Regions from separate parts of the Amycolatopsis sp. 505 genome, predicted to be linked through region 3. Evidence: riboswitches for the same ligand, from Rfam matches in the RefSeq annotation. Region 3 holds a riboswitch; each other region holds the start of a gene.

The links. A riboswitch is a leader RNA that binds a small molecule or an ion and turns the genes downstream of it on or off. The one in region 3 is predicted to bind S-adenosylmethionine.
Region 1: another riboswitch for S-adenosylmethionine. It lies ahead of H5965_RS44770 (aminotransferase class V-fold PLP-dependent enzyme); the one in region 3 lies ahead of H5965_RS30015 (ATP-binding cassette domain-containing protein).
Region 2: another riboswitch for S-adenosylmethionine. It lies ahead of thrC (threonine synthase); the one in region 3 lies ahead of H5965_RS30015 (ATP-binding cassette domain-containing protein).

What each region holds. Positions count from the first base shown of each region.
Region 1 covers NZ_JACKQP010000020.1:80,923-90,382, forward strand. The annotation lists gene H5965_RS44745 (AsnC family protein) at 1-261, shown strand, start outside; gene H5965_RS44750 (RluA family pseudouridine synthase) at 255-1,184, opposite strand; gene lspA (signal peptidase II) at 1,181-1,831, opposite strand; gene H5965_RS44760 (hypothetical protein) at 1,855-2,451, opposite strand; gene H5965_RS44765 (hypothetical protein) at 2,456-3,052, opposite strand; gene H5965_RS44770 (aminotransferase class V-fold PLP-dependent enzyme) at 3,069-4,394, opposite strand; SAM riboswitch class IV at 4,434-4,548, opposite strand; gene H5965_RS44775 (potassium/proton antiporter) at 4,627-6,105, opposite strand; gene H5965_RS44780 (metalloregulator ArsR/SmtB family transcription factor) at 6,203-6,958, opposite strand; gene H5965_RS44785 (penicillin-binding transpeptidase domain-containing protein) at 7,087-8,712, opposite strand; gene ileS (isoleucine--tRNA ligase) at 8,787-9,460, opposite strand, start outside.
Region 2 covers NZ_JACKQP010000006.1:354,069-363,528, reverse strand. The annotation lists gene H5965_RS23600 (class I SAM-dependent methyltransferase) at 1-401, shown strand, start outside; gene H5965_RS23595 (VOC family protein) at 398-772, opposite strand; gene H5965_RS23590 (DMT family transporter) at 796-1,659, opposite strand; gene rpsT (30S ribosomal protein S20) at 1,987-2,247, shown strand; gene holA (DNA polymerase III subunit delta) at 2,298-3,272, opposite strand; SAM riboswitch class I at 3,421-3,554, shown strand; gene thrC (threonine synthase) at 3,568-4,833, shown strand; gene H5965_RS23570 (ComEC/Rec2 family competence protein) at 4,871-7,237, opposite strand; gene H5965_RS23565 (ComEA family DNA-binding protein) at 8,204-8,929, opposite strand; gene H5965_RS23560 (DegV family protein) at 9,042-9,460, opposite strand, start outside.
Region 3 covers NZ_JACKQP010000008.1:450,611-460,070, reverse strand. The annotation lists gene H5965_RS30045 (sigma-70 family RNA polymerase sigma factor) at 125-667, shown strand; gene H5965_RS30040 (hypothetical protein) at 664-1,161, shown strand; gene metG (methionine--tRNA ligase) at 1,420-3,216, shown strand; gene H5965_RS30030 (TatD family hydrolase) at 3,226-4,062, shown strand; gene H5965_RS30025 (transglycosylase family protein) at 4,272-5,696, shown strand; gene rsmA (16S rRNA (adenine(1518)-N(6)/adenine(1519)-N(6))-dimethyltransferase RsmA) at 5,859-6,695, shown strand; SAM riboswitch class I at 6,822-6,912, shown strand; gene H5965_RS30015 (ATP-binding cassette domain-containing protein) at 7,122-8,135, shown strand; gene H5965_RS30010 (4-(cytidine 5'-diphospho)-2-C-methyl-D-erythritol kinase) at 8,206-9,168, shown strand; gene H5965_RS30005 (ASCH domain-containing protein) at 9,165-9,460, shown strand, end outside.

The DNA of each region.
Region 1 (9,460 bases), on a different contig from region 3:
ACCAACCGCGGGTCGATCCCGTTCGCGTCACTGCCGGACAACTACCTCGAACTGCTCGCCGCCGACGGCCAGGCGATCGGCAAGGCACCGGTGTCGCTGACGTCCCGGCCGCCGCACAAGATCGGCGTCAAACCGGGCGAGACGCTGGGCGGCCACACGGTGTACGTGCTGCCGGACGCCACCCGCGTCGTCTCGGTCCGCTGGAGCCCCCGGCCGGAGCCGGACGAGCGCACGCTGACCTGGTCGATCGAGGATCAGTAGCTCTCGTCGCGCAGGATTTCCAGGGCCTTCGCCAGGTCCTCCGGGTACTCCGACTCGAACTCGACCCAGCGGCCGTCCGCGGGGTGGGCGAAGGCCAGGGTCTTCGCGTGCAGCCACTGCCGGCTCAGGCCGAGGTGGCGGGCCAGGACCGGGTCGGCGCCGTAGGTCAGGTCGCCGACGCAGGGGTGCCGCAGCGCCGAGAAGTGGACGCGGATCTGGTGCGTCCGCCCGGTTTCGAGCTTGATGTGCGCGAGCGACGCCGCCCGGAACGCCTCGACGACCTCGTAGTGCGTCACGCTCGGACGGCCACCCTGGACCACCGCGAACTTGTAGTCGTGGCGCGGGTGGCGGTCGATCGGGGCGTCGATCGTGCCGCGCGTCGGGTCCGGGTGGCCCTGGACGATCGCGTGGTAGCCCTTGTCGACCGTGCGCTCCTTGAACGCGCGCTTGAGCACGGTGTAGGCGTGCTCGCTCTTGGCCACCACCATCACGCCGGTGGTGCCCGCGTCGAGCCGGTGGACCACGCCCTGGCGTTCGGCCGCGCCCGACGTCGCGATCCGGAGGCCGGCCGCGGCGAGGCCGCCGACGACGGTGGGGCCGGTCCAGCCCGGGCTCGGGTGCACCGCGACGCCGACCGGCTTCGAGATCACCACGATGTCGTCGTCGTCGTGCAGGATCTGCATGCCTTCGACCGGCTGCGCGACGACCTCGACCGGGTTCGCCGGCTCCGGCAGGGTGATCTCCAGCAGGCCGCCGCCGGACAGGCGGTCGGACTTGCCCGCGGGACGGCCGTCGAGCAGCACGTCCCCGGACTCGGCGAGCTCGGCGACGACCGTGCGGGACAGCCCGAGCAGCTTGGCCAGGCCGGCGTCGACCCGCATCCCGTCGAGCCCGTCGGGCACCGGGAGCATCCGCGAGCTCACGCCTGCTCCTCCTGCTGTTGCTCGGCCTTCTTCTTGTCCTTGGTCGATGTGCCGTCGTAGTCCTTGCCCAGCAGGGACAGCAGCACGATCAGGGCGCCGCCGACGCAGATCGCGGAGTCGGCGATGTTGAAGATCGCGAAGCCCTTGCCGTTGGGCGCGAAGGCCGAGATGAAGTCGACGACGTGGCCCTGCAGCCCGCCGGGCGCGCGGAAGATGCGGTCGGTCAGGTTGCCGGTGGCGCCCGCGAGCACCAGGCCGAGGCCGATCGCCCAGCCGATCGAGCGCAGCCGCCGCGACAGCCAGATGATCGCGATGACCACGGCGAGCGCGACCAGGGCGAGCACCCAGGTCATGCCGGTGGCCATCGAGAACGCGGCGCCGGGGTTGCGGATCACCTGCAGGTAGATCAGCCCGCCGAGGACCTTGACCGGCTCCTTGCCCTCCAGGTTGGCGACGACCAGGTTCTTCGTCACCAGGTCGATCGCCCAGAACACGACGGCGACCGCGAAGACCCAGCCGACCCGCCGCTTCGGCAGCAGCGGCTTCGCCGGCACCTCCGGGTTCTCGGGCGCGTCGGCGGCCGGATCGGGCACCGCCTCGGCGGGCGCGGCGGTGTCGGGTTCGGAGTGGCTGGGCTCGGTGCTCACCGGTCCATTGTCCACGGCGCTGGTCAGGCGGCGGCGGGCCCGTCCGGACGCGGCCGCAGGAGCACGGCGAAGGCGGCCGCGAACAGGACGCCCGCCGCGGCGAGCGCGCCGGCTGCTGGAGGTAGGAAAACCGTCGCGACCAGCGCGAACACGCCGGTGACGGCCAGCAGGAACCAGCTGCGTTCGCAGCCGGCCAGCACCAGGAGGCCGAGCGTCGCCAGGAGCGCGCCGCGGACGTCGCCGCCGAGCCGGAACTGGAGGGCGCCGACCAGGTCGAGCAGCGGGACGGCGGCCAGCGCCCCGAGCGTGCCGAGCAGGAACCGGCCGGGACGCTCGGGCCGCAGCTGCCGCCAAGACCAGGCGGCCACGCAGAGCACCACGCAGACGAGACCGGCGAGCCAGCCGAGCCGCGCCGAGGGCACCACGTCGACGGCGGCGGCGATCGCTCTCTGCTCGCTCGCCAGGCCGGTGCCGTTGAGCTCGTTGGTCGCGAAGCCGTGCGACCGCTGGTACCCCAGCGTGCTTTCGGGGCGGTCCGTGACCAGGTCGACGGCCACCAGCACGATCAGCGCGAACCCCAGCGCGGCCAGCGGGAACCAGGACCGCCGTGAACACCCCATCGGGTCAGGGTATCGAGCGCGGGCTTCCCCGCAGCAGGGCGATGAAGGCGGCGGCGAGCAGGATCATCGCCGAGGCCAGCATGCCCGCCGTGTCCGCCGAGAGCACCACGGCGACCAGGGCGAATGCCACCGTCGTCAGCAGGACGAACCGGCTGCGTTCGCAGGCGGCGAGCAGCAGCAGGCCGAGGGTGGCCAGGAGCGGGCCGCGCAGGCCGTCGCCGAGGCGGAACTGCCAGGACCCGACCAGGTCGAGCAGCGGGACGGCGAGCAGCGCGGCGATCGTGCCGAGGACGAACCACCCCACCCGGCCCGGCCGCCGGGCGAACGCGTACCAGACGGCGGTGCCGAGGACGGCCACGCCGAGCGTGACCAGCCATACCGGCCCGGCCGGGAGGCTGCTGTCCCCGACGTGGAAGTCCAGCGGCCACCGCTGCGCGCGGCTGTACTCGGTCGCGCCGGGCGGGACCGCCGGTGCGAGGAGGAGGTTCGCGGACTCGCTTTCGGCCCGGCTCCGGCGCCACAGCAGCTGCACGACGACCGAGCCGAGCTGCGCGAACCCCAGCAGTGCCAGCGGAAACCAGAAACGCGGCCCTCTCCCCATCGGCCCAGGCTGGCGTTCAGCAGAACGGCGGCAGCTCGCGCGGGTCGCCGACCGGGGCCCAGCGGCCGTCCACCTTCGCGTACTCCCAGCGAGCTCCGCGGGCGACGATCTGCCGCAGGGCGAGGAGCACGCGGTCGACGTGTTCCTCCGTGCTGCCGAGGCCGAGGCTGACGCGGACCGCCTGCTGCCCGTCGCCGCCGGTGCGGCCGATCAGGCGCTTGGCCGCGATGTGGGCGCAGAAGGCGCCGTCGCGGACGCCGATGCCGTACTCGGCGGACAGGACCGCGGCGAGCCAGCCGGGGTCGAAGCCGTCGACGACGAAGCTGACCGTGCCGACCCGGTCGACCGGCGCGTCGAACAGCCGCAGCTCGGCGCAGCCCGGGATGCTCTCGAGGCCCTTGCGGAGCCGGGCGAGCAGGGCCTGCTCGTGGTCTTCGATCGCGGCCCAGTTTTCGCCGAGGGTCTCGCACGCGACGCCGAGCGCGTACACGCCGACGGTGTTGGGCGAGCCGGCTTCGTGGCGCTCCGGGCCGGTGTTCCAGACGACGGCGTCTTCGGTGACGAGCTTGGTCGCACCGCCGCCGGCGAGGTACGGGCGGGCCGCGCGCAGCCAGTCGGCACGCCCGATCAGCGCGCCCGCACCGAAGGGCGCGTACAGCTTGTGGCCGGACAGCGCGACGTAGTCGACGTCGAGTTCCTTGAGCGAGATCCGGCGGTGCGGGGCCAGCTGGGCGGCGTCGAGGGCGATGCGGGCGCCGTGTTTCCGCGCCACGGCCGCGATTTCCGCCACCGGGAGCAGCTCACCGGTCACATTGGACGCCCCGGTGACGACGACCAGCCGCGGGCCCTGCGGGGCTTCGGCGAGTGCTTCGTCCACAGCGGACACCGCGGCGAGGCGGGTGCGCGGCGTCGGGATCCGCCGGACGTTCGGGCCGTGCCACGGCAGCAGCGCGGCGTGGTGCTCGGTGTCGAAGACAACCACCGTGGTGTGCCGGGGAAGGCTGCGGGCGAGGAGGTTGAAGGAGTCGGTGGTGTTGCGGGTGAAGACGACGGTGTCGGTACGCCGCGCGTCGACGAAGCGGCGCAGGACGTCGCGGGTGCGCTCGTAGAGCTTGGTGGAGACCTGCGACGCGAAGCCGGCGCCGCGGTGGACGCTGGCGTACCAGGGCAGGAACTCGTCGACCTTCGCGCGGACGGCGTCGAGGCAGGGTGCGCTCGCGGCGTGGTCGAGGTTGGCGTAGCCGATGTCCCCGCCGGTCACCAGCGGAACCCGCAGCGACGCCCCGGCGACGGCGGGAACGGCAGGGGCTTCGAGCTGGGTGCGGTCGATGGCGAGAGTCATCGGGGTGCCTCCTCGGCGATCCGGGGGACCCCGGCGAGGGGCCCGCGCTTGCCCGTCGCACGGCGCGACCGGCCCGGTCTTCACCCGGGGCACCCCACCGCGGTAGGAGGGTTGCCGGCCAGCAAGCCGGGGCTTCGCGCTGGCACTCATGACCTGGTTCGAAAGGTAACCGAGAGCGCGCCCGGGCGCCAACCCCCGTCGCACATTCTGAGACGCCGGTCACAGAGCGTGCTCAGCGACCGGATTCGCCCTTCCAGCGGGCCAGGCGGCCGGCCCGGTCGACGGCGCGCAGCCGGCGTTCGACCGCGTCGCGGACCGCGCTCGTCGTGACGACCAGGAGCTGGTCGTTCTCCTGCAACCGGCTGGTCTTCTGCGGGGTGAACCCGGCGCCGTCGCGGACGACCAGGCTGATCGTCGCCCCGACCGGCAGCCGCAGCTCGGACAGGTACACGCCGTGCATCTTCGACCCCGGCTGGATGCGGACCTGCAGCAGTTCGGCGCCGAGCTCGTCCAGCGGCGCGGAGTCGACCTCGATCTCGTGCGCTTCGGACTTCTTGGCCAGCCCGAGCGTGCGCGCGAGCGGGCCGAGCGTCGCCCCCTGGACCAGCGTCAGCACGATGACCAGCACGAACACCGCGTCGACCAGCCGCTGCGCGCCCGGCAGGCCCTGCGACAACGGGATCATGGCGAGCACGATCGGCACCGCGCCGCGCAGCCCGGCCCACGACAGGAACACCTGTTCCCGCCACGGCAGGCGGAACGGCAGCATCGACAGCACCACCGAGACCGGCCGCGCCAGCAGCAGCACCACCGCGCCCGCGACCAGGCCCGGCACGATCGCGTCGAGCAGCCGGCCCGGCGAGGCGAACAGCCCGAGCAGCACGAACAGCCCGATCTGGGCCAGCCACCCCAGGCCCTCGGCGAACGAGAGCGTGTCCGACCGGTGCGGCAGCCGCGAATTGCCGAGCACCAGCGCGGCGACGTAGGTGGCGAGCAGCCCGGACGCGTGCAGCAGCTGCCCGGACGAGTAGGCGACGACGCACACCGCGACCGTGGCCAGCGGGTAGAGGCCGGTCGCCGGCAGCGCGGCCCGGCGCAGCGCGATCCCGCCGAGCCAGCCGAAGGCGAGGCCGATGACCAGGCCCGCCGTCAGCTCGTAGACCACCAGCAGCGGCAGCGTCCAGTCCACAGTGGTGCCTTCGGCCAGGACCACGACGGCGATGTAGGCCGGTGCGTCGTTGATCCCCGACTCGAGTTCGAGCGCGCCGGTGAGCCGTTTGCCGATCCCGGCCGTGCGCAGCACCGAGAACACCGCGGCCGCGTCGGTCGAGGCGAGCACCGCGCCCCACAGCAGCGCCAGCCGCCAGTCGAGGCCCAGCAGCCAGTGCAGGGCCGCGCCGGTGGCCGCAACGCTCACCACGACGGCCACTGTGGACAGTGCGATCCCGCGGCCCAGCGCGGGTTTCACCGCCGACCACCGGGTGGTCAGCCCGCCTTCGGCGAGGATCATGACGAGGGCGGCGAGGCCGAGCGACTGGGTCAGGCCGGGGTTGTCGAACCGGATGCCGAAGCCGGCTTCGCCCAGCAGGACGCCGATCCCCAGGTACAGCAGCAGCGAGGGCAGGCCGAGCCGGATCGACACGCGCACGGCCAGCACGGACGCGAGGAGGACGACGCCGCCGACGCCGAGCAGCACGGGAAGCTGGTCCATGCCCGCCTCCTCCCGAGTGCCGTGGGGCTCTCAGAATAGTGAGGCACGTGGATTAACTCGTTCGTGTACCGCTGCCCGGCGCCGGACACCCGGTGTGTTAAGGCGCCGCAACACCACTGAGCGCGTCGAGATCGACACCGAGCGCGGCGAACGGCTCCCCCGCTGCCGGCAGCACCTTGACCGCGCGGTGACCGTCCCGGGCCACCCAGCCGGCGTCGACCGCCCGCTCGAGCAGCGCGGCGGGCAGGGCGCCGGCGAGGTGGTCGCGGCGCTCCGTCCAATCCAGACAGTCACGCAGCAGCGGCCGCCGCCCGGCCGCGACGGGGACACCGAGATCCGCCAGGACGTCGCGGCCGCGCGGGGTCAGCGCCAGCCCGGCGGCGGTGTCGACCAGGCCGGTGGCGAGCATGCCCTCGCGGAGGGCGACGCCGAGCTCGCCGGCGAGGTGGTCGTAGCAGGTCCGGGCGAAGCCGAGCCGCCGGGCGCGCAGGGAGGACTTGAGGCCGGTGACCGGCCGGTGACCGGCAGCCTTTCGGGGGCTCCGGGTGGCGGAGCCCCCGGCCCGGGGCAGCGCCCCGGATGTCACTGCGTGCTGGGCCAGGTGCTCGATCAGCTCGGCGACCCGCGGGTCGGCGATCCGGACGTAGCTGGCCCGCCCCTGCTTGACGCGGGCGACGAAGCCGGCACCGGCCAGCCGGGTGACGTGCTCGCTGGCCGTCGAGAGCGCGATCCCGGCCGCCTTCGCGAGCTCGCCGACGGTCCAGGCCCGCCCGTCCAGCAGCACGAGGCACATGGTGGCCCGGCTCGGGTCGGCGAGCACCGCGGCCACCTCGGCCAGCGCGATCGTCTCCATGCCCCCACGCTACGGCCCCGACCCGTCGGCCACGGCCGAACCTTCGTACCCGGCCGGACGACACGCGTACCTGGATGGACGACACGCGTACCTGGATGGACGACACGGCGGCTGCGGGCCGGTGCGGGTCAGAGGGCCTTGAGGAACTTGGCGGCCAGTTGGACGGCCGGGCCGGAATCGTTCGACTTTTCGAGGACCACGGCGAAGGCGATGCTGCCGCGGTAGCCGACGAACCAGCCCGTGGCGTTCGAGCCGTCGCCGAACTGGGCCGTGCCCGTCTTGCCGAAGACGTTGCCCGCCGACGCCGCCGCGCGGCCGGTGCCGCTCTGGACCACCGCGTGCATCATCTTCCGCACTTCCCCGAGCACCGACGCCGGCGGCGGCGAGTAGCCCTTGACGACCGAGGTCTCCAGGTCGTGCCACAGCCGGGGCGTGATCGCCTTGCCGGTCGCCACCGTGGCCGCCATCAGCGTGCCGCCGAGGGCACTGGCCTGGATGCGGCCCTGGCCGAACCCGTCCTCGACCTGCTCGTCCTTGCTCGCCGCGGGCTCGACCTTGCCCAGCTCGGTCTTGATCCCGGGGATGTCGTAGTCGGCGTTGAGGCCCAGCTCGTCGGCCGCCTTCTTCAGCCCGTCCGCGGGCAGGGCGAGCGCGAGCTGGCCGAACGTGGTGTTGCAGGAGCGGGCGAACGCCGTCTGGAGGTTCGTCGCGCCCAGCTCGAAGCCCTCGTTCTTGACCGTCCGCGTGCCGATCGTCGCGACGCCCGGGCAGTCGACCGGCGACCCCGCGTTCAGGCCGCTCTGCTGGACCGCCGCCACCGACGTCGCGATCTTGAACGACGATCCCGGCTCGTACAGGCCGTTGAGCGCCTTCGGCGCGTTCCCGGCCGCGGCGTTCTGCGCGACCGCGAGGATGTCCCCCGAGCCCGTGTCGAGGGCGACGAGCATCGCCGATCCCTGGTAGCCGTCCACCGCGGCCTGGGCGGCGTTCTGCGCGGCCAGGCTCAGGCTCGCCACGAGCGGCTTCGCGTCGGCGTCCGACGTCTTCCCGTACAGCCGCTCGAGGCTCTTGCCGCCGCCGTCGACGCGTTCGACGGCGAAGCCGCTGCCGGCCGCGGCCGTCACCTGGCCGACGAACGCCGAGCGCAGCAGTGGCGCCGGATTGCCGTCCACCATCCGCGGGCCGCCGGCCCCGCTGATCACCAGCGGTTTGCCGTCCCGGTCGGCGACCGCGACCGTGTCCTGGGCGGCCGTGCTGATCACCAGCCGCTGGCCAGCCTCGAGCTTCGGGTGCAGCAGCGACGGCGCCCAGTGCACCAGCCACTTCCCGCCGCTCTGCACGAGCTCGAACGGCACGTCGTAGGTCCAGACCTGCCCCGGCTTCAGCGTCCAGGACATGCTGAACGTGCCGCCCGTCCGGTTCGCCCCGGCCGGGGACGGCTGCAGGACGGTCAGCTTGGCGGCCACCGACGTCGGGTTCAGCGTGTTCCGGGTGGCCCGCAGCGCGACCGCGGCGGCCGCGTTGTCGTCGGTCAGCCGGCCCGCCGCGTCCGGGTTGTTCTCGGCGAGGTCCTGCAGGTATTCGGTGATCGCCGTGTTCGGGTCGAGCGCACCCGGGCTCTCCACGGTGGTCGCGCCGGTGGCGGCCTCCGGGGCCGATCCCCCGCTGTTCAGCAGGAAGAACGCGGCCGCCACGACCACGACGACCAGCAGCGCGCCACCGATCAGGATGCCGCGTCTCTTGCCAGGGCTCATTCCGGTTCCCCTCCCCCAAGGAGCCACCCGTGGGTGGCCGGTCGAGTCTGCACCCTACCGGCCACCCCCGGCAATCATGATTTCGCGACCGACACCGTGACCTTCGTGCCGTCCCCGACCGTGCCGGCGAAGCCCTCGCCGGCCGGGCCGTGGGTCACCGACGTGGCGAGGGTCTCCGACGCGAGGAACCCCTCGTGCGTCCGAGCCGCCGCCACGACGTCGTCCGGCGCGTCGACGGTGAGCGCGATCCGGTCGGCGACGTCGAGCCCGGCGTCGCGGCGGGCCTGCTGCACGACCCGGACCAGGTCGCGGACCAGGCCCTCGGCCACCAGCTCCGGCGTCACCTCGGTGTCGATCAGGACCAGGCCGGACCCGCCGGGCAGTTCCGCCGCCGCGCCGCCGCCCTTGGCGACGAGCCGGCGTTCGAATTCGCCTTCCTGGAGGGCGATCCCGGCCGCGACCACGGCGCCGCCCTGGAACGACCAGTCCCCCGCCTTGACGGCCTTGATCACCGTCTGGACGTCCTTGCCCAGGCGGGGCCCGGCGGCGCGGGCGTTGACCGCGACCTCGAACCCGCCGTGCGCGGCGACGTCGGTGGTCAGCTCGACCGCCTTGACGTTCACCTCGTCGCGGAGGATGTCGGCGAAGGGCGCCAGCGAAGAGGCGTCCTCGGCCGCCACGACCAGCGACGACAGCGGCAGCCGCACGCGCAGCTTGTTCGCCTTCCGCAGCGACAGCGCCGACGACG
Region 2 (9,460 bases), on a different contig from region 3:
GCCTGGAAGCCGCCGCGCGCCTGGCCGGGCGCGCCGTCGGCGTCGACCCCTCCCTCGAGATGCTCACGCTGTGCCAGGAGCGCTGCGGCGACCGCGCCGAGCTGCGCGAAGGGTCGGCGGCGCACACCGGCGAGCCCGACGGGTCCGTCGACGTCGTCCTGAGCGTGAACAACGTCATGCTGTGGGAAGACCGCGCGGCCGGGTTCGCCGAGTTGTTCCGGGTGCTGCGCCCGGGCGGGCGGCTGCTGCTGTCCGCGCACGAGAAGTGGCTGCCCGTGACCAGGCACGTCCTGGCCGACGAAGCCGCCGCCGCGGGCTTCGCCGACCTGCAGACCTGGACCTGGGAGCCGCCGGGGTTCGCCGCGCTCGCCGCCCAGCTGCGCGCGGTCAAGCCCGCCTAGCGGGTGTCCGTGCGGATCGGGTGGCCCTCGGGCACCTCGACCAGCACGATGCGCGTGCCGTCCGGATCGGCGATCCAGGCCTCGTCGAGGCCCCACGGCTCGCGCCGGGCGTCGCGCACCGGTTCCAGGCCCTTCGCCGCGAGGTCGGCCAGGGTGCCGGCGAGGTCCCGGACCTGCAGCCAGAGCACCAGATCGGGTGACGCGCCCGCCTCGCCCGCGCCGGAGACCTCCAGCGAGCCGTGGCCGAGGAAGAACACGGTGCCGCCCGGGAACTCCCGCTCCACGGCCAGGCCGAGGGTGTCGCGGTAGAACGCCGTGGAAGCGGCGGCGTCCCGCGGGCGGATCAGCAGCCGGCTCTTCAGGATCTCCATCCGACCATCCCTACCGGACGGGCTCAGGCGGCCGCAATCGCCGCGATGCCGGACAGCACGATCACCGAGCCGGCCAGCCGCCGCACGGCGTCCCGCTCGCCCAGGACCAGCCACGCGGCGAGGCCGCCGAGCACGATGCTCAGCTCGCGGGCGGGCGCGACCAGGCTGACCGGCGCCATCGTCAGGGCGAACAGCACGAGGATGTAGGCGACCGGCGACAGCAGCCCGACGAGCAGCACCTCCCGGCGGTGCTCGCGCCAGACGCGGCCGACCTCGGCGCGCCCGGCCAGCGCGCCGGGCACGAGCAGGACGCTCTGCAGGACCGAGCCGAGGCCGAAGTAGACGACCGGCGGCACGCCGAGGCCGGTCACCGAGTGCGCGTCCCAGAGCGTGTAGCCGGCGATGACGGCGCCGGTCAGCAGGCCGTAGAAGATCCCCGCTTTGACCGCCCGCGGGTCACCCGCCTTGCGGCCGGTGCTGATCACCAGGACGCCGGCGATCACCAGGAACGCACCGAGCAGGCCGAGCGGGCCGGGCCGTTCGCCGAGCACGAGGACGGCGGCCAGCACCGACAGCAGCGGCCCGGTGCCCCGCGCGACGGGGTAGACGACGGACAGGTCCCCGACGCGGTACCCGCGTTGCAGCACGATGCCGTAGGCGATGTGCAGCACGGAGGTGACGACGGCGGCGAGCAGCCAGCTCCACTGTGGACGGTCGGCTTCGACGACGAGCTGGACGACCGTGATCGGCAGCAGCGCGACGGCGCCGACGGTGTAGTAGAGCCAGACGAACTGGGTGCCACCGGAAGAAATCCGCTTGGCGGCGAGGTTCCAGGCGGCGTGCACGACGGCCGCGACGAGGACGAGGGACAAGGCGGTGGCGTTCATCGGACCCCTTCGGGTTTTCGCGCGCGCGAAAGCCGGGTCCTCCAGGCTTTTGCCCCGTCAGATGAACGACCGGCCGTCCGGGCCCGCCGATGGTGCCGCTCGGACCAGGCCCACCGGTCCTGGTTGTGTCGAGCTGGAAGCGCGGACCGGCGACGGAACCCTAGGCACTACCGCCGTCCACCGTACTCCCGGCTCCGGACGCCCGCGGCCCGGCTGTTAGAGTGGTCGCTCGCTGCCCGTGCGGCATTCCGTCATGGAGGAAACCCGGTTTCACCGGGGCCACTTCAGCGCGGCGGCGATCTCACCGAGTGAAACAGGAGTTGCCCTATGGCCAACATCAAGTCGCAGATCAAGCGCATCACGACGAACGAGAAGGCGCGTCAGCGCAACCAGGCGATCCGGTCCTCGGTGAAGACCGCGATCCGCAAGGTCCGCGAAGCCGCCGAGGCCGGCGACAAGGCCAAGGCCGTCGAGCTGCAGCGCGACGCCGCCCAGAAGCTGGACAAGGCCGTCTCGAAGGGCGTCATCCACGCCAACCAGGCCGCCAACAAGAAGTCGGCGCTCGCCAAGCGCGTCAACGCGCTCTGAGCTGGTTGATTTCTGGGAAGGCCCCGGCTTCGGCCGGGGCCTTCTTCATGTCACCCCTTGGCCGCGGCCACCTCGAGGACCGCTCGCTCCAGCGCGTAGCCCGGGTCCGCCGCCGCGCCCTTGACCTCGGCGTTCAGCCGCGCGACCACGCGCATCGCCGTCGCCAGGCCGTCCGGGTTCCAGCCGCGGGACTGGCCCTGCGCCTTGCGGATCTTCCACGGCGGCATGCCGAGCTCGCCCGCCAGCTGGTTCGGGTTGCCCCGGCCCGCGCCGGAGACCCGGGCGATCGTGCGGACCGCGTCGGCCAGCGCGTCCGCGACCAGGACGTGCGGGACACCCAGCTGCATCGCCCAGCGCAGCGACTCCAGCGCCGCCGAGCGGTCCCCGCTGACGGCCTTCTCCGCGACCGCGAACCCGGTGACGTCGGCGCGGCCGCGGTGGTAGCGGCGGACCGCGTCGGCGTCGACGGTCCCGCCCGTGTCCGCGACCAGCTGCGTCGCCGCCGAGGAGAGTTCCCGCAGGTCGGAGCCGACGGCGTCGAGGAGGGCGGCCACCCCGGCCGGGTCGATCTTGCCGCCCACCCGGCGCACCTCGTGGCGCACGAACTGCTCCCGCTCGGCCGGTTTGGTCAGCTTCGGGCACTCGGTGACCTCGGCGCCGGCCTTCTTCAGCGCGGCCGGGAGCGACTTGCCGGCCTTGCTGCGGCCACCGCCGGTGTGCACGACGACGAGCACGACCCCGTCCGCCGGGTCCTTCAGGTAGCTCGCGACGGCGTCGGCCAGCTCCTGCGAGATGTCCTGCGCCGACTCGAGGACGATCACCCGGCCCTCGCTGAACAGCGACGGGCTGACCAGTTCGGCCAGCTCGGGCGCTGTGAGATCGGACACCCGGACGCGGGTCAGCTCCGCGGTGGGGTCCGTCGCGCGGGCGGCGGCGAGCGTCTCGCGGACGGCCCGCTCGATCAGCAGTTCTTCCTCCCCCAGCACCAGCTGCAGCGGGGTCGGGGCGGTGGCTTGCGCGGTCACCCGGGAATCCTCTCACTTGCGCTCCGATGCCCCCGCTCCGGTGATGTCGGGCGGCCACCGTGGCACGGCGCGAGCGCGATGTCGTACGGTGTAGCCGAGGCAGCCCGCCCCGGACGATCCGGCGTGCGCGGCACCGACAACCGAATACCGCTCATCCAGAGGGGCAGAGGGAACGGCCCGACGAAGCCCCGGCAACCGGCGTACAGCCCGTCATCCCGCGATCGCGGGGTAGCTGACGACCACGGTGCCAATTCCGGCCCGCTTCGGCGGGGCAGATGAGGAAAGGAACCTCGCGATGACCGCCACCCTCGGCACGACCTCCACCACGAAGACCCCGGATCTCGGTCCCGCCGTCGAACTGGTGTCGAAGGAAGAGGGCCACCGGCAGCCGCTCGCCCCGGAGTTCGTCTCCGCCGAAGACTTCTCGCCGCTCGAGGTCGCCTACGACTTCGGCCGCGTCCGCCGCGAGGACATCGAGGCCGGCCCCAAGAACATCTGGCGCTACAAGAAGCTCCTTCCGGTTCCGTCCAACGTCGAAGAGATCCCGAACACCGAACCGGGCGCGACGCGGCTGGTCCGCGCCGACCGCCTCGCCAAGGCGCTCGGCCTCAAGCGCGTGTGGGTCAAGGACGACACCGGCAACCCGACGCACTCGTTCAAGGACCGCGTCGTCGCCGTCGCGCTGGCCGCCGCCCGCGAGTTCGGGTTCGAGGTGCTCGCGTGTCCGTCGACCGGCAACCTGGCCAACGCGACGGCCGCCGCCGCGGCCCGCGCCGGCTGGCGGTCGGTCGTGCTGATCCCGAAGACCCTCGAGCGCGCCAAGATCCTCACCACCGCGGTGTACGACGGTGACCTCCTCGCCATCGACGGCAATTACGACGACGTCAACCGCCTCGCCACCGAGCTCGCCGGCGAGCACCCGAAGTGGGCGTTCGTCAACGTGAACGTCCGGCCGTACTACTCGGAGGGCTCGAAGACGCTGGCCTTCGAGGTCGCCGAGCAGCTCGGCTGGCGCATCCCGCCGCAGATCGTCGTCCCGATCGCCTCCGGTTCGCAGCTGACCAAGGTGGACAAGGGTTTCCGCGAGCTGGGTCAGCTCGGTCTCGTGGACGCCAGCCCGTACAAGGTGTTCGGCGCGCAGGCCACCGGCTGCTCGCCGGTCTCGGCCGCGTTCCGCGAGGGCCACGACGTGGTCCAGCCGGTGAAGCCGGACACGATCGCCCGTTCGCTGGCGATCGGCAACCCGGCCGACGGCCCGTACGTGCTCGACATCGTCAACCGCACCGGCGGCGCGATCGAGGACGTCTCCGACGAAGAGGTCGTCGAGGGCATCCGCCTGCTCGCCCGCACCGAAGGCATCTTCACCGAGACGGCGGGCGGGGTCACCGTCGCCACGGCGAAGAAGCTGGTCGAGACGGGCAAGCTGGACCCGGACGCCGAGACGGTCCTGCTGATCACCGGCGACGGCCTCAAGACCCTCGACGCGATCGAGAACCACGTCGGCCCCAAGGCCACCCTGCCGCCCTCGGCCGCGGCCGTGAACGAGGCCCTCGGCTACTGAGCTCCGGCCGGGGCGGGCTTCGGGCCCGCCCCGGCACTCAGCGGCGCGGCGGGCCGCGCGGCTCGCCTCGCCGGACTATCGCCGTTCCGGTGACCACCGCGGTGTCGCCGTCCAAATCGGTGCGGGTGACTCGCGCGCCGAGCGCCACCAGCGTGTCCACTGTGGACTTGCTGGGGTGGCCGTACGTGTTTCCCGCCCCCACGCTGACCAACGCCACCCGCGGGGCCACCGCCGCGAGGAACGACGGCAGCGAGTAACGGCTGCCGTGATGGGGCACCTTCAGCACCTCCGCCTTCAGATCTCCGATGTCGGCCAGCAGGTCCGCCTGCGCGGCCAGTTCGACGTCGCCGGTCAGCAGGACCCGCCCGGCCGTGGTTTCCGCTCGGAGCACCACCGAGCTGTTGTTGATCGTCGTGCCGTCCTGCGGCCCGTCTTGCCGCGCCGGTACATAACGGGGACCGAGGACGTCGAGCGCCAGGCCCGGCCAGTCCAGCCGCTCCCCCGGGCTCAGCTCGACCAGCGGCACTGCCCGCCGACCGGCCTCGGCGGCGACCTGGCGCCACGCCCACCCCGGCGACCGCCCGGGGCCGACGGCGATCGCACCGACCGCGCGACCGTCGAAGACCGAGGCGAGGCCGCCGATGTGGTCGGCGTGCAGGTGGCTCAGCACCAGCAGCGGAACCCGGTCGACCGCCAGCCGGTGCAGGCACTCGTCGACCGGCCCCGGCTCGGGCCCGGCATCGACGACGACCGCGCGCCCCGGCTCGGCGGTCGCCAGCACGACCGCGTCGCCTTGGCCGACGTCGCACTCGACCATCGCCCAGTTCCGCGGCGGCCACGTCGGCGCCACCACCCGGACCGGCACGAACACCAGCAGCGCACCGGCGACGAGCACGGCCATCAGCACCCGCACCTTCCGGTGCCGGACCGCGAGCGCCAGCACCGCCAGGACGGTGGCGGCCAGGAGACCGCCCACCCAGCCGCCGGGCCAGGCGATGACCGCGCCGGGAGCCCGGGCACCGTGCCGGGCCACCGCGATCAGCCACCGGGCCTCGGGGTCGGCCAGGTGCACCAGGAGTTTCCCGGCGCCCGGCCACCACGGACCGGTGATCGTCGCCAGCACGCCGAGCACCGTCGCCGGGGCCACGACGGGCGCGGCGAGGACGTTGGTCAGCACCGAAACCAGGCTCACCGACCCCGCCATGCCCGCGAGCACCGGCGCCGTCACCAGGAAGGCCGCCAGCGGGACGGCCAGCCCTTCCGCGAACCCCGGCGGGATCCCGCGACGGACCAGGGCACCGGCCCAGCGCGGCGCGAGCAGGACCAGCCCGCCGGTGGCGCACACCGACAGGGCGAAACCGAAGTCCGTGGCCATCGCCGGATCCGCCACTACCAGCAGGCACACCGCAAAGGCCAGCGCGGGCAGTGCCGAACCACGGCGTCCCAGCGCCAGGGCCAGGAGTGCCACGGCCGCCATGACGCCGGCGCGCAGCACGCTCGGCTCCGGGCCGACCAGGACGAGGAACCCGGCCAGGCACGCCCCGGCCGCGGCGGCCGACAGCCGGGGGCCGAGCCGGAGCAAGCGCAGCAGGAGCAGGACCGCCCCGCAGACGACAGCGAGGTTGCCCCCGCTGACCGCGGTGAGGTGCGCGAGGCCGGCGGAGATGAACTCCTGCTCGACGCGAGGGGACAACGCGCTCGTGTCGCCCAGCACCAGGCCTGGGAGAAGACCTGCGGGTTCGTCCGGCAGGACCTGGCACAGGTCGTGGAGCCCGGTGCGCAGCTCGGCAGCAGCCCGCTGCCACCACGGTGAAGGGCCTGGGTCGGCCGGTGGGCCGCGTACGGACAGCACCGCGACGGTCAGGTCCGAGCCGCGCGGCGGCATCAGTAGGCCGCTCGCGGTCACCTCCTGGCCTGGCAGCAGGGACGTCCACTGCTCGACGGGGGCCAGCAGGAGGACGCGGCCGGACGAAGGAACCGGCCGTCCGTCGACCGAGGCAGTGCGGACGTCGGCCGCGAGGACAACCGACCGGGCGCCTGCTTGGCGGTCGGCGTATCCAGCGCTACGCACGGGTTTCGGGCGCTCGGCGACGACGACTCGCAATGCGGCCGGCAGGCCTTCTGCCGTGCGGAGCTCGTCACGTTGGGCGTCGCGGATTCGCCAAGCGACCGGGCCGGCGGCAAGGAGGCCGAGGATGAGGAGGGCCGCTACCGCGTCGCGTGCCCGGGGGTGGTTGCGGGCTCGCCACAGGACGAGGCCGGCGATCATTGTGGTGGCCAGGCCGGTCGCGACGGCCGTCCACCAGCCGAGCAGCAAGCCGGCCAGCGCTGCCAGCCAGCAGGCCGCTGCCGCCGGGACGAGCCGCATGTCCTGGCGGGTGTCGGTTGCTGGGAGGGTGGTCATTCTGGTGTCACCTCCTGCGTGACGGCGAACATGGGCACACCGCTGGTGCGTGCTGTGGTGAACCGGGAGCGCGGTGCCCGGGACGGTGGTCATCCGGTGGCCACCGCCCGCGAGGGAGCCGTCTCGGCCACACCGTCGGCGCCGGCCATGGCAGCCGGGTACAAGGCACCGTGCTCATCGGACCGCCACCTTCCGAGAGCATGCGAGCGGACCGCTTCCGAGAAGCACCGGCACCCGGCCCGCTGCACCCGCCGGTCCACGGGCGGTGTGGATTCGTCGATCGGCGCTGTCGATGCGGGTGGGCGGCGAGCCGCCGCTCGAACGAGCCCACGCGACCGCAGAGCCGCACGCCCTGCCGAGTGCCGGCGACAGGAGGCATCCGTAGGACTGCCATCTCGCAAAGGAGCGAGCTGACCGCTCCCGAAAGCACCGGCACCCGGCCCGCTGCACCCGCCGGTCCACGGGCGGTGCGGGTTGGTCGACCGGCGCCGTGGATGCAGGTGAGCGCCGAGCCGCAGCCTGAGGACGAGCCACGCAACCGGAGAGCCACACGCCCTGCCGAGTGCCGACGACAGAAGGTACTCGTCGGACCGCCACCCCCGAAAGCATGCGAGCGGACCGCTTCCCAGATGCACCGGCAGCCGACCCGCGAGCGGTGCGGGTTGGTCGACAGGCGCCGTGGCTGCAGGTGAGCGGCGAGCCGCAGCCTGAGAACGAGCCCATGCGACCGGAGAGCCACACGCCCGGCCGGGTGCCGGCGACAGCAGGCACTCATCCGATCGCCCGCCCAAAAAAAGCGAGCGAGCCCGCGGATGACCGGCCTGCCGCATCCGGCCGCCCGTCGGCGGCTCGGCTTGTCGGACGAGACCGGCGACGCCGCGCTGGGGTGTGGGCAGGCGGCGAGTCGCTGGTTGAGGCCGGAGTCCGCGCCGCCGGTGGGGTGGGGGCCGGGTACGGAGAAGGTGGTCATCCGACCGTCACCTGGTCTCGCAAGCGGGCGAACTTGCTCTCTCCGATGCCGTCGATGTCCCGCAGCTGCTCCACCTTCGTGAAGCCGCCGTGGTCTGTGCGCCACTGGACGATGCGCTTGGCCATCACCTCGCCCACTCCCGGGAGGGTGTCCAGCTGGGCGGCCGAGGCCGTGTTGAGGTCGACCTTTGCGCCGGCCACTGGGGAGGCCGGGTCCTGGTCCGGGGGCGGTGGTGGTGCCGGGACGCCGACCGCCAGCTGCTCGCCGTCCGCTACCTTGCGGGCGAGGTTCAGGGTGGCCAGGTCCGCTCCCGGCTCGGGGCCGCCGGCCGCGCGCAGGACGTCCGCCACGCGGGCGCCCTGCGGCACCGTGACCAGGCCCGGAGACCGGACGCGGCCGATCACGCTGATCACCAGGCCCGGCGGGGGTGCCGCGCGCACCTCGGCCGCCGGTTTTGCGGTGGGCAGTGCGGGCGGGGGCTCCGGCGGCGGACCGCCGCCCGCCAGCCCGACCGCGCCCAGGACGATCGCCACCACTGCGGCGAGGACGCCGGCCAGTGCCCACCGGCGGCGGCCGGCCGTGGCCGGTCCGCCCGGCAGCCAGCGCCGGATCAGCCGGCCGCCCGGGCCGACCGTGCTCGCATCGGGCGAGAGCTGGTCGGCCAGCCAGGAGAGCCGGTCGTTGACGGGTGAGCCCGGATCCCGGGCGGACTGCTCGAACACACGATCGACGTTAGGGGGCGTGGGGAGGGGTGCGACAGGGGTGGTGGGGCGTCCTGTGGACAACCGGGGTGTTGTGGATGGATTGCCGGTGGCGCGCCCGGGACCTGGTGTTTCAATCCTGCGGGAGTGTGGCGCGCGGGACCGTCCGCTGGACGACCACCCCCAGCACCCCGGGACCCGTGTGCGCCCCGATGACCGCGCCCAGCTCGGAAACCACGCACCCCGCCGAGCGCGGCACCGCCACTTCGAGCCGGTTCGCCAGCTCGACCGCCCGCTCCGGCGAGGCCAGGTGGTGGACCGCGAGCTCGACGTCGTCTTCGGCCGCTGCCTGGGCCGCCAGCTCGACCAGGCGCGCGACCGCCCGGTTCATCGTGCGGACCTTCTCCAGCGGCAGGATCCGGCCCTCGGACATGTGCAGCACCGGCTTCACCGCCAGCGCCGTGCCCAGCAGCGCCGCCGCGGGGCCGATCCGGCCGCCGCGACGCAGGTGGTCCAAGGTCTCCACGACGAACAACGTCGACGAGCAGCCGG
Region 3 (9,460 bases):
ATTGAGTCGCACACTGTGCCTCAGAAGAGTGCACTAGTCAAATTTGATTACCGCGGCGGTGAACCTTTCCGCCCGGAACCCCGACTGTCTTGGTGACGCGCACGAAGTGAGACGGGGAGACGCGGTGAGCGAGGAACGGCGCAACGAGTTGCTGGTGGTGCGCTGCCAGCTCGGGGAGCGGGCGGCGTTCCACGACCTCGTCCGGCGCTGGCACGGACCGCTGTGGCGCTACGTGCGGGGCATGGTGGGCTCGTCGCACGTCGCGGACGACCTCGCCCAGGAGGCGTGGGTCGCCGTGGTGCGCGGGCTGCCGCGCCTGCACGAGCCGGCCCGGTTCGCCCCCTGGCTGTTCACCATCGCCCGGCGCACCGTGACCGACCACCTGCGCCGGGCGTATGGGGCGCCGAGGACCGCCGAGGCCGAGCCGGACGAGGCCACGGCCGACGACGGCCTCGGTGACGTCCTGACCGCGCTGGAGGTCGAAGCCGGCCTGAGCGGGCTGCCGCCGCTGGAACGCGAGGTGCTGATCCTGTTCCACCTGGAGGACCTCCCGCTGGCCGGCTGCGCGGAGGTGCTCGGCGTCCCGCCGGGCACGGTCAAGAGCAGGCTGCACCGCGCGCGCCGGATGCTGCGGGAGGCCCTGGTGGAGAAGGGGTACGAGGCATGAGTGAGCACGACGACGCGACGGACCGGGCCGTCCCGGTGGAACTGGAGCGCGCGCTGGCGGCGGAGGTCTCGCTGCGCTCCCGGATGCGGCACGTGGCCGTGGGGCTCGCGGGCGGGTGCGGTGCGGCGCTGCTCACCGTGCTGTGGGTGACCGAGCCGCACCCGCTGCCCGCCCGCACCCGGGCCGCCTTCGCCGCGCTGATCGCGGTCGGCCTGGCCTGGGCCGCCTTCGCCGGGTGGGTGCTGACCCGCCGCCGGCCGCTGTTCGCCCGGGACCGGGTGCTGGGTGCCCGGCTCGCGCTCGCGGTCAGCCTGGCCACCGGCGCCGCCGGCACGGCCGTGGCCGCGGCCCGCGGCACCACGGCCGAGCTCCTGGCCACCGCCCTGACCGGCGGTGTCCTCGTCGTGGCGGCCGGGCTGCTGCTGGCGCGGGCACACGCCCGGCGCGCCGCACTGCTGCGCCTGCGGGACACCCTTCGCGACCAGACCGCCTGATCACTTCGAGCCGCACGATCAGGCGTTCCGGCCAGGCGTGGCTCGCGTTCGTGATCCCGCCCCACCGCCGGTACAGCTCGCCGACGTGCTCCGGCGTGCCCAGGCCCCTGCCGACCTTCAGCTCCTCGAGCATCAGCTCCGCCTGCCGCTGGCTCCAGCAGGTCCTCGGCGGTCATCTTCTTCAGGGCGTGGTGGATCGACCCGGGCTGGACCTCCCTCCCGAAAACGCGCGTGACGCCCTCCGTAGGCTAATAAGGTATGAGCACCCCTGTGTTGACCGCGGTGGCCTGGCCCTATGCCAACGGCCCCCGCCACATCGGCCACGTGTCCGGATTCGGCGTCCCCTCCGACGTCTTCTCCCGCTACCAGCGAATGGCCGGCAACCGGGTGCTCATGGTGTCCGGGACCGACGAACACGGCACCCCGATCACCGTCCAGGCGGACAAGGAGAACTCGACCCCGCAGGAGACGGCGGACAAGTACACCCGCCAGATCGGCACCGACCTGCAGGGCCTCGGCCTCTCCTACGACCTGTTCACCCGCACCACCACCGGCAACCACGCCGAGGTCACGCAGCAGATCTTCCTCGCGCTGCACCGCAACGGCTACGTCGTGCCCAAGACCACCCGCGGGGCGATCAGCCCGTCCACCGGCCGCACCCTGCCCGACCGCTACGTCGAGGGCACCTGCCCGATCTGCGGGTACGACGGCGCGCGCGGCGACCAGTGCGACAACTGCGGCAACCAGCTCGACGCCGCGGAGCTGATCAACCCGAAGTCGCGGATCAACGGCGAGACGCCGAAGTTCGTCGAGACCGAGCACTACTTCCTCGACCTGCCGGCGTTCACCAAGACCCTCGGCGACTGGCTGTCGACGAAGACCGACTGGCGCCCGAACGTCCTCAACTTCACCAAGAACCTGATCGACGACATGCGGCCGCGGCCGATCACCCGCGACCTCGACTGGGGCGTCAAGATCCCCCTCGACGGCTGGCGCGACCAGCCGCTGAAGCGGTTCTACGTCTGGTTCGACGCGGTGATCGGGTACTTCTCGGCCAGCGTCGAGTGGGCCCGCCGCTCCGGGAACCCGGACGCGTGGCAGGAGTGGTGGAACAACGCCGACGCCCGGTCGTACTACTTCATGGGCAAGGACAACATCACCTTCCACGCCCAGATCTGGCCGGCCCTGCTGTTCGGTCACAACGGCGAGGGCGACAAGGGCGGCGAGCCCGGGAAGTACGGCCGCCTCCACCTGCCCGACGAGATCGTCTCGTCCGAGTTCCTCACCATGAGCGGCTCGAAGTTCTCGACCTCGCGCGGGCGCGTGATCTACGTCGAGGACTTCCTGCGCGACTTCGGCCCGGACACGCTGCGGTACTTCATCTCGGTCGCCGGCCCGGAGACCCAGGACACCGACTTCACCTGGGACGAGTTCGTCCGCCGGACCAACTTCGAGCTGGCCAACGAGTGGGGCAACCTGGTCAACCGGTCGATCTCGATGGCCCACAAGAACGTCGGGGCCATCCCGCGCCCGGAGGCGCCGACGGCGGCCGACGAAGAGCTGAAAGCGTTGTCGCGCAAGGCGTTTGACACCGCGGGCGCGCACCTGGCCCGGTCCCGGTTCAAGCTGGCGGCGGCCGAGGCGATGAAGGTCGTCACCGCGGCGAACAAGTACATCTCCGACCAGGAGCCGTGGAAGCTCAAGGACGACCCCACGCGGCGCGACACGGTGCTGCACACCGCGCTGCAGGTCGTCTCGGACGCCAACACGCTGCTGACGCCGTTCCTGCCGCACTCGGCCCAGAAGGTGCACGAGGCCCTCGGCGGCACCGGCGTCTGGGCCGCCCAGCCGGAGCTCAAGGAGGTCGAGGACCTCGACATCGACGGCCGGGTCAACCCGATCCTGACCGGCGACTACGCGGCCGAGCAGGCGAAGTGGGAGTCGACGCCGATCGAGGTCGGCACGCCCCTGCAGAAGCCGTCGCCGCTGTTCACCAAGCTCGACCCGGCGCTCGGCGAGACCGGTCCCGAGTGGGCGCCGATCATCAAGGAGTGAGAAGAACACATGGGTGATCAGAAGCGCGAGCTGCCGCCTGTCCCGGACCGGCTCCCGGTGTCGGTGGTGGACGCGCACACCCATCTCGACGCGTGCGGCGCGGTCACCGCGGCCGATGTCACGGCCATGGTCGACCGCGCCGAGCGCGCCGGCGTCGCCCGCGTCGTCACGGTCGCGGACGACCTCGCGTCGGCCCGCTGGGCCGCGGAGGCCGCCGGCTGGGACCGTCGCGTCTGGGCCGCCGTCGCGATCCACCCGACCCGGACCAAGGAGTTCGGCGAGGCCGAGAAGGCCGAGATCGAGCGGCTGGCCGGGCACGAGCGGGTGGTCGCCGTCGGCGAGACCGGCCTCGACTACTACTGGGACTACTCGCCGCACGACGCCCAGCAGGAGGCGTTCCGCTGGCACATCGACCTCGCGAAGCGGCTGGACAAGCCGCTGATGATCCACGACCGCGAGGCCCACGACGACGTATTGCGCATCCTGGCCGAAGAGGGTGCGCCGAATGCCGTAATTTTCCATTGTTTCTCCGGGGACGCGGAAATGGCCCGCAAGTGCGTCGACGCGGGCTTTGTCCTTTCCTTCGCGGGCACGGTGACGTTCAAGAACGCGAAGGGGCTTCACGAGGCGGCCCGGCTCTGCCCGCCGGGGCAGTACCTCGTCGAGACCGACGCGCCGTTTCTGACCCCCCACCCGTTCCGTGGGCGGCCGAACGAGCCGTTCGGCGCCGCTTACACCGTCCGTCACCTCGCGGCGCTCAGGGGCGAAGCTGTCCACGAAGTCGCCGAAGCGGTCCGGACCACCGCCGAGCGGGTCTACCGACTCCCCAGTGTCACAACGGGTTGAACGCATTGCGACAACAGGGTTCCCGGCTCGTCCACCTGATGGAGTGACCCAGATCACGACACTCCGGGGGGTGTTTGCGCAACCCGCCGCGACCCGTTACTGTCCCGTGATCGTGCCGGTCGGACCTGCGCTCAGCAGTTGCCGATCGTCACGCCCAGTCGTAGAGACGGCGCCCCCGACCGTCGTCTCGTGAAAGGGAACGATCCCCGGTGACAGGTAGCAGACAGGCTGGAGCGCGCTCCGCCGTCCTCGAACGCGGTCATTTCGAGGACACCGCGTACGGCCAGCTCGACTTCTCCGACGACCCGAACATCACGCAGCAGGACATCCTCGCCGCGCTCGGCCCCGATGCCGACGCGATGATGGCCGAGATCGACGTCGACGTCGACGAACTGATCCGCCTCATCAACGCCGAGACGACGTACCTGCCGCCGATCGTCATCCCGGACGGCCTCGAGGAGGACCGCACCGCTTCCCCCGAAGCGCGCCGTGCGGCTCTGGACGAGGGCCTCCGCCAGACCACCAAGGTCTGGAAGCGCCGGTTCCTCAAGGGTGCCGTCCTCAGCGTCATGATCAGCGTCGCCGGCGGCGGCGCGGCCGCGCTGGCGATGAACAAGAGCATCACCGTCGACGTCGACGGCCACCAGCAGACCGTGCACTCCTTCGGCGGCACCGTCGGCGAGGTGCTCGAGGACGCGGGCCTGTCCGTCGGCGAGCACGACTCGCTCTCGCCCTCCCCGCAGGCGGAGGTCGGCGACGGCGGCGTCATCAAGCTCGAGCGCGGCCGCCAGCTGAAGCTGATCGTCGACGGCGCCGAGCGCACCTCCTGGGTCCGCGCGACCCACCTCGGCGACGCGCTGAGCCAGCTCGGGATGACCGAGATGGACAAGGCCGGCACCTGGATGTCAATGCCGAAGAGCGGCGAGCTGCCGCTGCAGGGCGCGACCGTCGAGATCAAGACGCTCAAGAACATCACCCTGTACGACGGCGGCAACGCGCCGAAGCAGGTCAAGACCACGGCCGTGACGACGAAGGAGTTCCTGGGCGAGTACAAGCTCACCCTGGGCCCGGAGGACCAGGCCGAGGGCGGCCTGGACGTCAAGCTGACCGACGGCGCCGAGGTGCACATCAGCCGCACCGGCGTCTCGACGGTCGTCCAGAAGGAGTCCATCGACCCGCCCGAGCAGCGCGTCGACGACCCGAACCTCGCCAAGGGCAAGACGCAGGTCGAGGACCCCGGCACGCCGGGTGAGAAGGAAGTGACCTACAAGGTCACGCAGAAGAACGGCAAAGAGGTCGGCCGGGAGAGCATCTCCGAGAAGGTCATCACCCAGCCGAAGCCGAAGATCGTCCACGTCGGCACCAAGGAAGCCCCGGCCCCGAACATCGGCGACGGCTCCGCGTGGGACCGCATCGCGCAGTGCGAGTCGGGCGGCAACTGGTCCATCAACACCGGCAACGGCTACTACGGCGGCCTCCAGTTCGACAAGCGCACGTGGGACGCCTACGGCGGCGACCAGTACGCGAACCTGCCGAGCCAGGCTTCGCGCGAGCAGCAGATCGCGGTCGCGGAGAAGGTCCGCGACGCCCGCGGCGGCTACAGCGCCTGGCCGGTCTGCGGCAAGAAGGCCTGAGTACCGCTTCGAACCGGCCCCCGTCCCTCCCCGGACGGGGGCCGTTTCGCGTGTCGACCCGCCAATCACGCGTGTCGGCTCTCCAATCACGCGTGTCGTCCCCCCAATCACGCGAGATGCGCCTCTGATCACGCGAATTCCGGGTTCAAGTAGGCTCCAGCGGTGGTTGAACTGCTGGGACCGGCCGAAATCCGTGCGCTGGCGGCCGAACTCGACGTGCGGCCGACCAAGAAGCTCGGGCAGAACTTCGTGCACGACCCCAACACCGTCCGGCGGATCGTCGAGCTGGCGAACGTCACGCCCGACGACGTCGTCCTCGAGGTCGGGCCCGGCCTCGGGTCCCTGACCCTCGGGCTGCTCGCCACCGGCGCCCGGGTGGTCGCCGTCGAGATCGACCCCAAGCTCGCCGAACGGCTGCCCAAGACCGTCGCCGAACGCGGGCCCGAGGCCGCGGGGAACCTCACCGTCGTCGGGGCGGACGCCCTGCGCGTCACCCGCGAACAACTGGGCGAGCCGACCGCTCTCGTCGCCAACCTGCCCTACAACGTCGCCGTGCCCGTCGTGCTGCACCTCCTGGCCGAGGTGCCCTCCCTCCGGACCGGTCTCGTCATGGTGCAGACCGAGGTCGCCGACCGGATGGCCGCCGGCCCCGGCAGCCGGATCTACGGCGTGCCCAGCGTCAAGCTCGCCTGGTACGGCCCCGCACGCAAGGTCGCCGCCGTGCCACGCTCGGTGTTCTGGCCGGTGCCGAACGTCGATTCCGCGCTCGTCGCCTTCGAGCGGGCCGACGCGACGGCGTCCGACGACCGGGACGTCCTCTTCGGCCTGGTGGACGCCGCTTTCTCACAACGCAGGAAGACGCTCCGGGCCGCGCTCGCGGGCTGGGCGGGCTCGGCCGAGCGCGCCGGCGAACTCCTGACGGCGGCCGGGATCGACCCCAGGACCCGTGGCGAGCAGCTGGATGTGCACGACTTCGCCCGCATCGCCGCCGCGCGCTAGCGGCTCCACAGTGGAGGCGTGAAAATACGCCCGCCAAGCCCGTGATCCCGCGATTCGGACACCTCCACTCGTGTGATCTGGGCCAACGGGCTTGCTTTCGCTCCTCGGGATCGGTTTTACTCAATACGTCCATCCCGAGCGACTGAGAGACCTGGCTCGCCGAAGTCGCAGCAACCACCCTCCACAGGGCAGGTGCTACCGCCAGGACCGATGGAGGCCGTTTTCGATGAAGAGGGTAGCCCGCCCCCTGCTCCTGACCAGGCGTCGCGTTGTCGACGAAGGCCGCCGCTCCGTGACCGCATGTCGACGCTCCCACTGAGCTAGTCCGAGCCGGTCCACCTCTTCTTCATGCACCGTCCGAACAGGACGGAACTCGCTTGCGGCCGGGTGCTGCGCGCTGCCTGCACCCCGTTTTCTGGAGCCTTCGTGATCACCGTCGAAAACCTGTCCAAAACCTTTGCCACCAACGGAAACTCCGTCGTCGCGCTGCGGGACGTGAGCGTCGACGTCCAGGCAGGCTCGCTGTTCGGCGTGGTCGGTCCCGCCGGGTCGGGCAAGTCCGTCCTCGCCCGGTGCATCGCCCTGCAGGAGCGCCCCGACCGCGGTGTCGTCCGCCTCGACGGCCTCAACACCGGCACCCTCGACGGCCGCCGCCTCCGCGAAATCCGCCGTCAGCTCGGCGTCGTTTCCACGAAGCCGGAGCTGATCGCCGAGCGCACCATCGCCGGCAACATCGCTTCCCCGCTCGAGCAGCTCGGCGTCGACGGCCCGCAGCGCCGCAGCCGGGTCGGCTCGCTGCTCGACCTCGTCGGCCTGACCCAGCGCGCCACGCAGCGGCCCGGTGAGCTGTCCGCCGGGCAGCTGCGCCGCGTCGCGGTCGCGAAGGCGCTGGCGGCGGCCCCGGCCGTGCTGCTCGCCGACGACCCGACCGCCGGCGTCGACCCGGAGGAGGCCGGCGCGGTGCTCGCCGTCCTCGACCGGGCGCGCTCCGAGCTGGGCACCACGATCGTCGTCACGACGCCGGACGCGGGCGTGGTCCGCCGGGTCTGCGACGACGTCGCGGTGCTGGAGGACGGCACGGTCGTCGAGCGCGGCACGGTGCTCGACCTGATCTCGAACCCGGCCAGCCGCACCGCCCAGGCGCTGCTGCCGGCCATCGAGACGACCCGCTCGCAGGCGGCGCGCTACGACCGCTCGGCCGACGTCGTGCTGGTCGGTTTCGCTTCGGTGGGCGCGCTGCTGCCCGAGGCCGCCGGCCGCTTCGACGTCGAGTTCGCCACCATCGGCGGCGGCCTGACCCGCATCGGTGACACGCCGGTCGGCCGGTTCCGCCTGGGTGTCCGCGGCGAGCGGGCCGACGCGGCGCTGGCCTGGGTCGCCGAGCGCGGCGGGCACGTGACGCAGACCGCGCGCAGCCCGCAGGGTGTGGCGGCTGCCTGAGCTTTCCACCGGGAACGCCCCGATGCGCAGGTCGCATCGGGGCGTTTCCGCGGGCACGTAGGCTGGTCGGGTGCTCGCTGTAGTTCCGCCCCCAGTCACCGTCCGGGTCCCGGCCAAGGTCAACCTGCACCTTTCGGTCGACGACCTGCGGGAAGACGGTTACCACGAGCTGGTCACCGTGTTCCAGGCGCTGTCGCTGACCGACGAGGTGACCGTCGCGGTCACCGAAGAGCCCGGCATCGAGGTCTACGGCGAGGGGGAGGGCTCGGTCCCGATCGGCCCCGAAAACCTGGCCTGGCGGGCCGTCGAGGCGCTCGCGGCGCACGTCGGGCGCACCGGTGAGCCGAAGGTCCGGGTGGTGCTGCGCAAGGGCATCCCGGTCGCGGGCGGCATGGCGGGCGGCAGCGCCGACGCCGCGGCGACACTGGTCGGACTCGCTTCGCTGTGGGGGCTCGACGTCACCCGCGACGAACTCGCCGAAATCGCCGCCGGCCTGGGCAGCGACGTCCCGTTCGCGCTCTACGGCGGCACCGCGCTGGGCACCGGCCGCGGCGAACAGCTCGTCCCGGTGCTGTCGCGGCACACGTTCCACTGGGTGCTGGCTTTCGCCGCCGAGGGGCTGTCGACGCCGAAGGTGTTCGGCGAACTCGACCGCCTGCGCGCGGCGGGCAACCCGCCCCGGATCGGCTCGCACACGCCGGTCGTCGAGGCGCTGGCCTCGGGCGACCCGCGCCAGCTGGCCTTGCTGCTGGGCAACGACCTCCAGGCGGCCGCGGTCTCGCTGCGGCCCGACCTGCGCCGCACGCTCCGGGCGGGCGTGAACGCGGGCGCGCTCGCGGGCACGGTGTCCGGTTCCGGCCCGACGTGCGCGTTCCTCTGCGAAGACGCGCAGTCGGCGGTGGAGGTCGCGGCCGAGCTGTCGGGCGCCGGCGTCTGCCGCACGGTCCGCGTGGCCCACGGCCCGGTCCCCGGCGCCCGGGTGGTCGGCGGGGACGACGCGCCGCGCCCGGCGCCGCCGCGGGTGCACGCATGAAGCACGCCGAGTTCGCGTTCCCCGGCCCGCTGCGCGACAAGCTGGTCGCGGCGATCCTGGCCGGGGAGAAGACGACGACCTCGGCCCTGCTCGCGGAATACGAACACGACGGCGAAGCGTTGCCCTTCGTGGGTGAGCGAGAGCTGGTGCTCGACTCCGCCGGCACCGGGGTGGCGGTCATCGAAACGGTCGAGGTACGTGTCCTGCCACTGTCCGCAGTGGACATCGAGCACGCGCTCGGCGAGGGCGAGGGTTTCGCGAGCGTTGCCGAGTGGCGCGCGGAGCACACGAA